One region of the Roseateles sp. GW821-FHT09B06 genome, then DNA from elsewhere that is predicted to be linked to it. Evidence: predicted binding sites of a transcription regulator. Region 1 holds the regulator's gene; the other holds the start of a gene.
What was found. The regulator NrdR, encoded in region 1, represses ribonucleotide reductase genes. The targets are predictions, from matches to a motif close to CACNANATNTNGTG.
Positions count from the first base shown of each region.

Region 2: a site for NrdR is predicted at 2,180-2,193, ahead of AC07OQ_RS20425 (ribonucleoside-diphosphate reductase subunit alpha). Genes of this name have one in related genera too.

Region 1 is NZ_JBWKPM010000001.1:263,109-267,520, forward strand. Features, by position in the region: gene AC07OQ_RS01360 (lytic transglycosylase domain-containing protein) at 1-354, shown strand, start outside; ZMP/ZTP riboswitch at 388-536, shown strand; gene glyA (serine hydroxymethyltransferase) at 601-1,851, shown strand; gene nrdR (transcriptional regulator NrdR) at 1,867-2,310, shown strand; gene AC07OQ_RS01375 (GspH/FimT family pseudopilin) at 2,426-2,971, shown strand; gene AC07OQ_RS01380 (type IV pilin protein) at 3,084-3,536, shown strand; gene AC07OQ_RS01385 (PilW family protein) at 3,668-4,372, shown strand.
Region 2 is NZ_JBWKPM010000030.1:7,478-11,889, reverse strand. Features, by position in the region: gene AC07OQ_RS20425 (ribonucleoside-diphosphate reductase subunit alpha) at 1-1,907, opposite strand, end outside; gene AC07OQ_RS20420 (sigma-54-dependent transcriptional regulator) at 2,408-3,949, opposite strand; gene AC07OQ_RS20415 (sensor histidine kinase) at 3,946-4,412, opposite strand, start outside.

The sequences.
Region 1 (4,412 bases):
GCCCAGAGTTCGGTGGGTGCCCAGGGCCTGATGCAGGTCATGACCCGTGTGCATGACGACAAGTACGAGGCCTTCGGCGGCAACCTGGCGGCCTTCGACCCCATCACCAATCTGCGCGTCGGCGTGCAGGTGCTGAAGGAATGCATCCAGCGTGCCGGCGGTCTGGAGGAAGGCCTGCGCTACTACGTCGGCGCGGCCAACCTGCCGGACGATGCCGGCTACGCGGGCCGCGTGCTGGCCGAGCATGAGCAGATGAAGTCGGTGATCGCGGGCCGCCCCTATGCCCCGACGCCGAAGCCGGTGCGCGAGGCCACGACCGCCGCAGGCAACGAGCGCGTGGCGCTGCTGGACTGATCTCTCTCACAAGGCCCCTTGTCCGCTACACTGGGGCCTTCGCGCAACTGGCGATCAAGGCTGCGGTCGGGAACACACGACCCGCGGCCCGAGGTGGTGGACCACCGGGGAGCGCGAACGGTCACGGATAGCTCTTTGCCGAGACATCCGGCCGTCATCAGCCGTTCGCCTGGGCAGCCTTGCATCACTCGCGCCGGCCGTGAGCGATCGCGCCAGGCTCCAACCCTCAAGACCCGCCACCACATCATGTTTGATCGCAGCCAATCGACCCTCGCCAATGTCGACCCCGAAGTCTGGGCCGCCGTCCAGAACGAGAACCAGCGCCAGGAAGCTCACATCGAGCTGATCGCCTCGGAGAACTACACCTCGCCGGCCGTGATGCAGGCGCAGGGCAGCCAACTGACCAACAAGTACGCCGAGGGCTATCCCGGCAAGCGCTACTACGGCGGCTGCGAGTACGTGGACGTGGTCGAGCAACTGGCCATCGACCGTCTTAAGGAGCTGTTCGGCGCCGGCTTCGCCAACGTCCAGCCGAATTCCGGCTCGCAGGCCAACCAGGGCGTGTTCTTCGCGCTGCTGCAGCCCGGCGACACCATCATGGGCATGAGCCTTTCCGAGGGTGGCCACCTGACCCACGGCATGGCGTTGAACATGAGCGGCAAGTGGTTCAACGTGATCTCCTACGGCCTGAACGCCAAGGAAGAGATCGACTACGAGGCGATGGAAGCGCTGGCCCGCGAAAAGAAGCCCAAGCTGATCATCGCCGGCGCCTCGGCCTACAGCCTGCGCATCGACTTCGAGCGCTTCGGCAAGATCGCCAAGGAAATCGGCGCCTACTTCATGGTGGACATGGCGCATTACGCCGGCCTGATCGCCGCGGGCGTCTATCCCAATCCGGTGCCCTTCGCCGACGTCGTCACCTCGACCACGCACAAGAGCCTGCGCGGCCCGCGCGGCGGCATCATCCTGATGAACGACGAGGCGATCGCCAAGAAGATCAACTCGGCGATCTTCCCCGGCATCCAGGGCGGCCCGCTGATGCATGTCATCGCCGGCAAGGCCGTGGCCTTCAAGGAAGCGCTGACCCCCGAGTTCAAGGCCTACCAGGCTCAGGTCGCCAAGAACGCCAAGGTCTTGGCCGACACCCTGATCGAGCGCGGCCTGCGCATCGTCTCCGGTGGCACCGAGAGCCATGTGATGCTGGTGGACCTGCGCCCCAAGAATCTGACCGGCAAGGAAGCCGAGGCCATCCTGGGCGCCGCCCACATGACCTGCAACAAGAACGGCATTCCCAACGACCCGCAGAAGCCCATGATCACCAGCGGTATCCGCCTGGGCACGCCGGCGATGACCACGCGCGGCTTCAAGGAGGAGCAGGTGCGCGCCACCGCCCATCTGATCGCCGACGTGCTGGACAAGCCGCACGACGAGGCCAACCTGGCCGCGGTGCGCGAGAAGGTTGCCGCGCTGACGCGCGACTTCCCGGTCTACCGTTAAGCCGCCTGCCCGCCGATGCGCTGCCCCTTCTGCACCCATGGTGAGACCCAGGTCGTCGAGACCCGGGAATCCGACGAGGGCGATGTGGTGCGGCGCCGGCGGCGCTGCCTGGCTTGCGACAAGCGCTTCACCACCTATGAACGAGCGGAAATCGCCCTGCCCGTGGTGGTCAAGAAGGACGGCACCCGGGCCGACTTCGATGCAAGCAAGCTGCGCGCCTCGATGCAACTGGCGCTGCGCAAGCGGCCGGTCAGCATCGAGCAGATCGACGCGGCGCTCTCCCGCATCGAGGAAAAGCTGCTGACCAGCGGCGCCCGCGAACTGCCCTCCACCAAGCTGGGCGAGTTCGTGATGCGTGAACTCAAGCGCATCGACAAGGTGGCCTATGTGCGCTTCGCCTCGGTCTATCGCAGCTTCGAGGACGTGGACGAGTTCCGTCAGCTGATCCGCGACATCTAGCCGCCCGCCCTTCCCTCCTAAGGGGGTGGCACCTCCCTCTACGGCAGGACAGAACTGCGGCGCTTCGCCTCCTAGATTTGGCTGTATCGACAGCCGATCTTCCCGGGAGGCACTCATGCAACAGTCGCCCAACCGCCGCCAGATGCGCGGCGTCAGCCTGATCGAGATCGGCGTCGTGACCGCCGTGCTGGGTGTGCTGCTGAGCCAGGCCGTGCCGTCCTTCCGACAGTTCCAGCTGAGCCAGCGTATCCAGGGCATTGCGCAGACCTTGCGAACCGATCTGCAGCAGGCGCGCAGCGAGGCCGTGCTGCGCGGCGAGGCCATCCAGTTCCGTCTCAGCCAGCATGCCGGCGGCAGCTGCTACATCATGCATAGCGGCGCGGCCGGGCAATGCCAGTGCGAGGAAGGTGGCCGCACCATCTGCAACGCTTCCGCCCAGTTGCTGAAGTCCGAGTGGTTGCCCATCAGCCGCGCCGCCACCATCCAGGCGAATGTCGGCAATCTGAGCTTCCATGCACGGCAGGGCATCGTTACCTCCACCGGCAGCATCGAGGTGCGTGGCAGCGACGGCCGGACCATCCGCCATGTGGTCAGCATCGCCGGGCGGGTGCGTTCCTGCACGCCCGGTGGCGGTTTTGCCCATTTGCCGAGCTGCGGCTGACGCAGCGCTATCACCGCCATTCAACAATGGGCGGAGGGATCAGCGGCTAGGCTCCGCCGACAGGCGGTACAACTGAGATCGCCAACCCAGCCCCGCTCCAGATAATGGAATCATGGTCGGCCCCACGTTTTCGCAAGCGGTTCCCCCGAAGCTGCGTACCACCGGCGCGGGCGGCGTGACGCTGGTGGAGCTGATGGTGGCGGCGGTGGTGATCTGTATCTTGCTTGCCATGGCCCTGTCCTCCTACGAGCGCCATGTGCAGCGGGGCCGGCGTGCCGATGCCAGCGCCGCTCTGTCGAGCGTCATGCAGGCGCAGGAGCGTTGGCGCGCCAATCATCCGTCGTATGCGCTGTCGCTGACCGAAGACCTGAATTTCAGCGGGCGCTCGGACAAAGGCTATTACCAGCTGAGCCTGGAGGACGTCGGCCCCGCCGGATATGCGATCAAGGCCACCGCGTCCAGCGGCTCCCCGCAAGCCCGCGACACCGCCTGCTCCACCATGACGATACGCATGCGCGTGGGGGGCATCGTTTACGAGCCCGCCACGGGCTGCTGGCCGCAATGAACGGACATCGGCACCCGAGCTCAGGGCCCGACGCTTGTCGAGCCAAGGGGTGCCGTCGCGGTATCGGGAATTGTGCGGGCCGTCATGACCCATCCTTCGGGCGACGCGGCGGCAGCGGCGGGCGTGAGGCGATGCCGGCGACCGAGCGTCTCAGCCGGCTGCGGCAGCGGGGCGTCAGCCTGGTCGAGATGATGATCGGCTTGGCCGTGGGCATGATCGTCGTGGCCGGCAGCATCGTGATGACGGTGAGTCAGGTCAGCGAGCACCGCCGGCTGCTGCTGGAAACCCAGGTGCAGCAGGACTTGCGCGCCGCTGCCGACCTTGTCATGCGCGATCTGCGCCGGGCCGGCTTCTGGGCCTTGCCGGAACAGGGAGTCTGGGCCGATGGGGCGGAGTCCCCCATGGCCAATGCCTACAGCGCGGCGAGCGCGCCCAGCGAGCAGCAGGTCAACTACAGCTATTCGCGCCACGACAACCGCGCGGGCGGCAGCCCCAAGGATCCCGAGGACAACACGCTCGGCGACAACGAGAGGTTCGGCTTCAAGCGTGAGGGCGGCATTCTGAAGCTGCGCCTGGGCGGGGCTTGGCAGCCGCTGACCGACGAGCGGACGCTGACCATCACGGCCTTCCGCGTCAGCATCGACACCCAGACCCTGGCGCTCGACGAGTTCTGCACCCGCCCCTGCTCCGCCGGCGTGGCGCCCTGTCCGCCGCTGCAGCAGCTCAGGCAGGTGGACCTGTACCTGACCGGCACCGCCGCCCACGACCCCGAGGTGGTCCGCAGCGTGCGGCTCAGCACCAGGCTTCGCAACGACCATATCGCCGGGGGCTGCTGACATGCCGCGGCATTGCCACCATCGCCCGCGCCAGGTCGGC
Region 2 (4,412 bases), on a different contig from region 1:
TTGTCCAGCATGCGCATCGCCGTGGCCACCGTCTTCTTCAGCTTCTCGTGGTCAATTTCCTTGCCGTTGGCGCCGTCCTTCAGATGCTGGACCAGGTTCACCGATCCGAGGTTGCAGACCGCGATCTCGTTGTCATTGGTGTTCAGCGTGATCTCGGTGCACAGATTGGACGAATGCACCACGCCCACATGCTGCTGCGGCGAGCGCACATTGCAGGCGTCCTTGAAGGTGATCCAGGGATGACCGGTCTCGAACAGCATCGACAGCATCTTGCGCCACAGGTCCTTGGCCGGCATGCGCTTGAACAGCTTGATCTCGCCGCGGTCGGCCTTGGCCTCGTACTCGCAGTAAGCCTTCTCGAAGGCCTTGCCGAACAGGTCGTGCAGGTCCGGGCAGGTCGAGGGGCTGAACAGGGTCCAGTCGCCGCCATCCATCACACGACGCATGAACAGATCGGGGATCCAGTTCGCGGTGTTCATGTCGTGGGTGCGGCGGCGATCATCGCCGGTGTTCTTGCGCAACTCCAGGAACTCCTCGATGTCCAGGTGCCAGCTCTCCAGATAGGCGCAGACCGCGCCCTTGCGCTTGCCGCCCTGGTTCACCGCGACGGCGGTGTCGTTCACCACCTTCAGGAAGGGCACGACGCCCTGGCTCTTGCCGTTGGTGCCCTTGATGTGCGAGCCTAAAGCGCGCACCGGGGTCCAGTCATTGCCCAGGCCGCCGGCGAACTTGGACAGCAGTGCGTTCTCCTTCAGCGCCTCGTAGATGCCGTCCAGATCGTCGGCCACCGTGGTCAGGTAGCAGCTGGAGAGCTGCGAGCGGCGCGTGCCGGAGTTGAACAGCGTCGGGGTCGAGCTCATGAAGTCGAAGCTCGACAGCACCTCGTAGAACTCGATCGCGCGCGCCTCGCGGTCGATCTCGTTCAGCGCCAGGCCCATGGCCACGCGCATGAAGAAGGCCTGCGGCATTTCGATGCGCTGCTCGCCGATGTGCAGGAAGTAACGGTCGTACAGGGTCTGCAGACCCAGGTAGTCGAACTGCAGGTCGCGCTCGGCCTTCAGCGCGGCGCCCAGGCGGGCCAGGTCGTACTGCTGCAGCTTCTCGTCCAGCAGCTCGGCCTGCACGCCCTTCTTGATATAGCCGGGGAAGTAGTCGGCATAGCGCGACTGCATTTCGGCCTGGCTCACCTCGCCGCCGATGATCTCGCGGCGGATCGTGTGCAGCAGCAGGCGCGCGGTGGCGCGGCTGTAGCCGGGATCCTTCTCGATCAGGGTGCGGGCGGCCAGGATCGAGGCCTTGTAGACCTCGTCGATCGGCACGCCGTCGTACAGATTGCGCTTGGTCTCGGCGATGATGGGCTCGGGCTTGACGTCCGCGCCCAGGCCTTCGCAGCTGGACCCGATCAGGGCCTGCAGCTGAGCGATATCCAGCGGCACGCGCTGGCCGCCGTCGATCACGCTCAGGCCGGACTCCGGCAAGGAGGCCACGGCCGCCTCGCCCTTGGCCACGCGCTCCTGCGCGCGGCGCTCGCGGTACAGCACATAGGCGCGCGCCACTTCGTGATGGCCGCCGCGCATCAGGCCCAGCTCGACCTGGTCCTGGATGTCTTCAATATGAAAGGTGCCGCCGGCCGGGCGCGAGCGCAGCAGCGCGCGCACCACGTTCTCGGTCAGGCCGTCCACCGTCTCGCGCACGCTGGCCGAGGCCGCGCCGCTGGTGCCATGCACCGCCAGAAAGGCTTTCATCAGAGCCACGGCGATCTTGCTGGGCTCGAAGGACACCACCGCGCCGTTGCGGCGGATGATCTGGTAGGCCTGGTAGGCCGAGGAATGCGCCACCGCAGCGCTCGCGCCGTGAGCGTGCTGGGCGACCGTGTCCGATGAGGTGCTGGCTACAACGGTTTGCATATCAAAAATCCTCGTCTGCGTGTCTTGTTCGAATCAAAGAACGCAATGCCCGGGCGAGCGGCGCGCTGCCCTGGAATCGCATTCGGTTTTGTTGCTGGCTTGAGGCGACCGGGCGCTCGCACGACTGAAATCGAGCGGCACCGGCACCCCTTCTGCTGACCTCGATGCCCACCTCTTGTACCCCGCCAAGAACAGGGCGGTGGCGGGCGTGGCAGCTGCAAATGCTTGAAGCATGTCGGGTCTTGCCGAGGTCAGAAGGATACCATGGAGAACACTATATCTAGCGGGCATGCTCGCTTCAAGCACTACCGATAGCGTTCAAACCCCGTTGACCTGAGGGAGCGATCGCGCTAGCGAGTCACGCGGCGAAGGGCCCGATGGCGGCGGGCTCGGCGCCGGACTCGATGAACAGCGAGATCGCCCTGCCAGGCCCGCGCCGGGCCTGGCTTGCAGCACGAATCGGGCTGCCAGGCCGCGTCAGGACTAGCCTCGATGGCGGCTCAGCCGCCCTCGGCGTCCACGCCGGCACCTTCGATGATGCCCAGCCGCGCCATCCGATAGCGCATCTGGCGCAGGGAAAGCCCCAAGGAAGCGCCCGCCGCCGTGCGGTTGAAGCGATGCCGCTCCAGGGCCCGCAACAGAATATTGCGCTCGACCTCGTCCAGATACAGGGCCAGGTCTTGGGGCAGCGGGGTGTCGTCGCCGCCATTGCCCGCGAGCAGGGCAAGCGGTACCGCGGGCGCGCCCTCCTCCGGCGCATCCAAGGCCGCCTGGCGGGCATCGTCCAGCAGGGCCTCGGGCAGCCCGAGGTCCTCGGCGGCGATGATCTCGCCGCCGGACAGGGCCAGCGCCCGGTGCAGCAGATTCTCCAGCTCGCGCACATTGCCGGGAAAGGCGTAGCGCGCCAGTTGCGACAGGGCCGCCGCGGCCAGGCGTGGCGCCGTCGACACGCCGGCATCGCGCGCAATGCGCTCCAGCACCCGTTCGCTGATCGCCCCCAGGTCCTCGATGCGCTCGCGCAGCGGCGGCACGCGGATCTGGATCACGTTCAAACGGTAGAACAGATCCTGGCGAAAGCGCCCGGCCGCCACCTCGGCCGAGAGGTCCTTGTGGGTGGCGCTGAGGATGCGCACATTGACCGGTGCCTCGGCCACCGCGCCGACCGGCCGCACCGAGCGCTCCTGGATGGCGCGCAGCAGCTTGCTCTGCATCGCCAGCGGCAGGTCGCCGATCTCGTCGAGGAACAGGGTGCCCTCGTGCGCGGCCTGGAAGAAGCCTTCGCGGTCCTCGTTGGCGCCGGTAAAGGCGCCCTTGCGGAAGCCGAAGAACTCGGCCTCCAGCAGCTGCTCGGGAATGGCGCCGCAGTTCACCGCGATGAAGGCGCGCGCGCCGCGCGGGCTGGACTCGTGGATGGAGCGGGCCACCAGCTCCTTGCCCGTGCCCGATTCGCCCTGCAGCAGCACCGGCGCCATGCTGCGCGCCACCTTGGCGATCAGGACCCGCACCTGCTGCATGGCCGCCGAATCACCGGCCAGCCGATGCAGGGTCGCAGCGGCCGGCGGCGGCGCGATAACCCCGCTAGCCCCGCGCGGGCGCGCGGCCGGACGCGGCGACCGCTCTGCCGGCAAGCTCTGGGCCGGCGGTGCGGCGGACGGCGCAGCGGACGGCTGGCGCCCCAGCGCCGAGGCCACCACGCTGCGAAACTGGCGCAGGTCCACCGGCTTGGTCAGGTAGTCGTAGGCGCCGGCCTTCAGGGCCTCCACCGCGTTCTCGGCCGAGCCGAAGGCGGTGATCACCAGGGCCTTCTCGGGCCGCCTCTGCTGCTCCAGCCAGTCCAGCACGTCCAGGCCGGTGCCATCGGGCAGACGCATGTCTGTGATCACGGCGCTGTAGCCCCGCTCGCTCAGCCGGGCGATGGCCTCTTCCACCGAACCGGCGGTGTCCAGCTCGTAGCCCTCGCGCAGCAGGGTCAGCTCGTAGAGCGTGCGCAGATCGGGTTCGTCGTCGACGACCAGCAGGCTGTAGGCGGGGGCAGCATTCATGGGAATGGGGTCTCGGCCGGCAGGCGCCGCAAGGTGATGACGAACTCGTTGCCGCTGTGCCCGGCTGCGCGCTGGCGCTGGTAATCGATGCGCCCGCCATAGCGCTCGCACAGCTCGCGGCAAATATACAGGCCGAGACCCGATCCGCGGCTACGGGTCGAGAAAAAGGGCTCGAACAGATGACGCTCCACGTCCGGAGCGATCGGTTCGCCGGCGCTGAAAACGCTGAGCCGCACCCCTTGCTCGGCTTGGGCGCGCAGGCTCACGAGCAGGGCGCCGGGTCCGGGCGCGGCATGGCGCAGCGCGTTGTCCAGCAGATTGATCAGCACGCGCCGCAGATGCTCGGGCTCGAAGGCGACCAGTAGCGCCTGCTCGGGCATTTGCAGGTTCAGCGGGCTTTGATCTCCCGGCGGCAGCTTGTTGGTCTTGGCCCAGTCGGCGCAGGCCTCGCGCACCAGCGCGA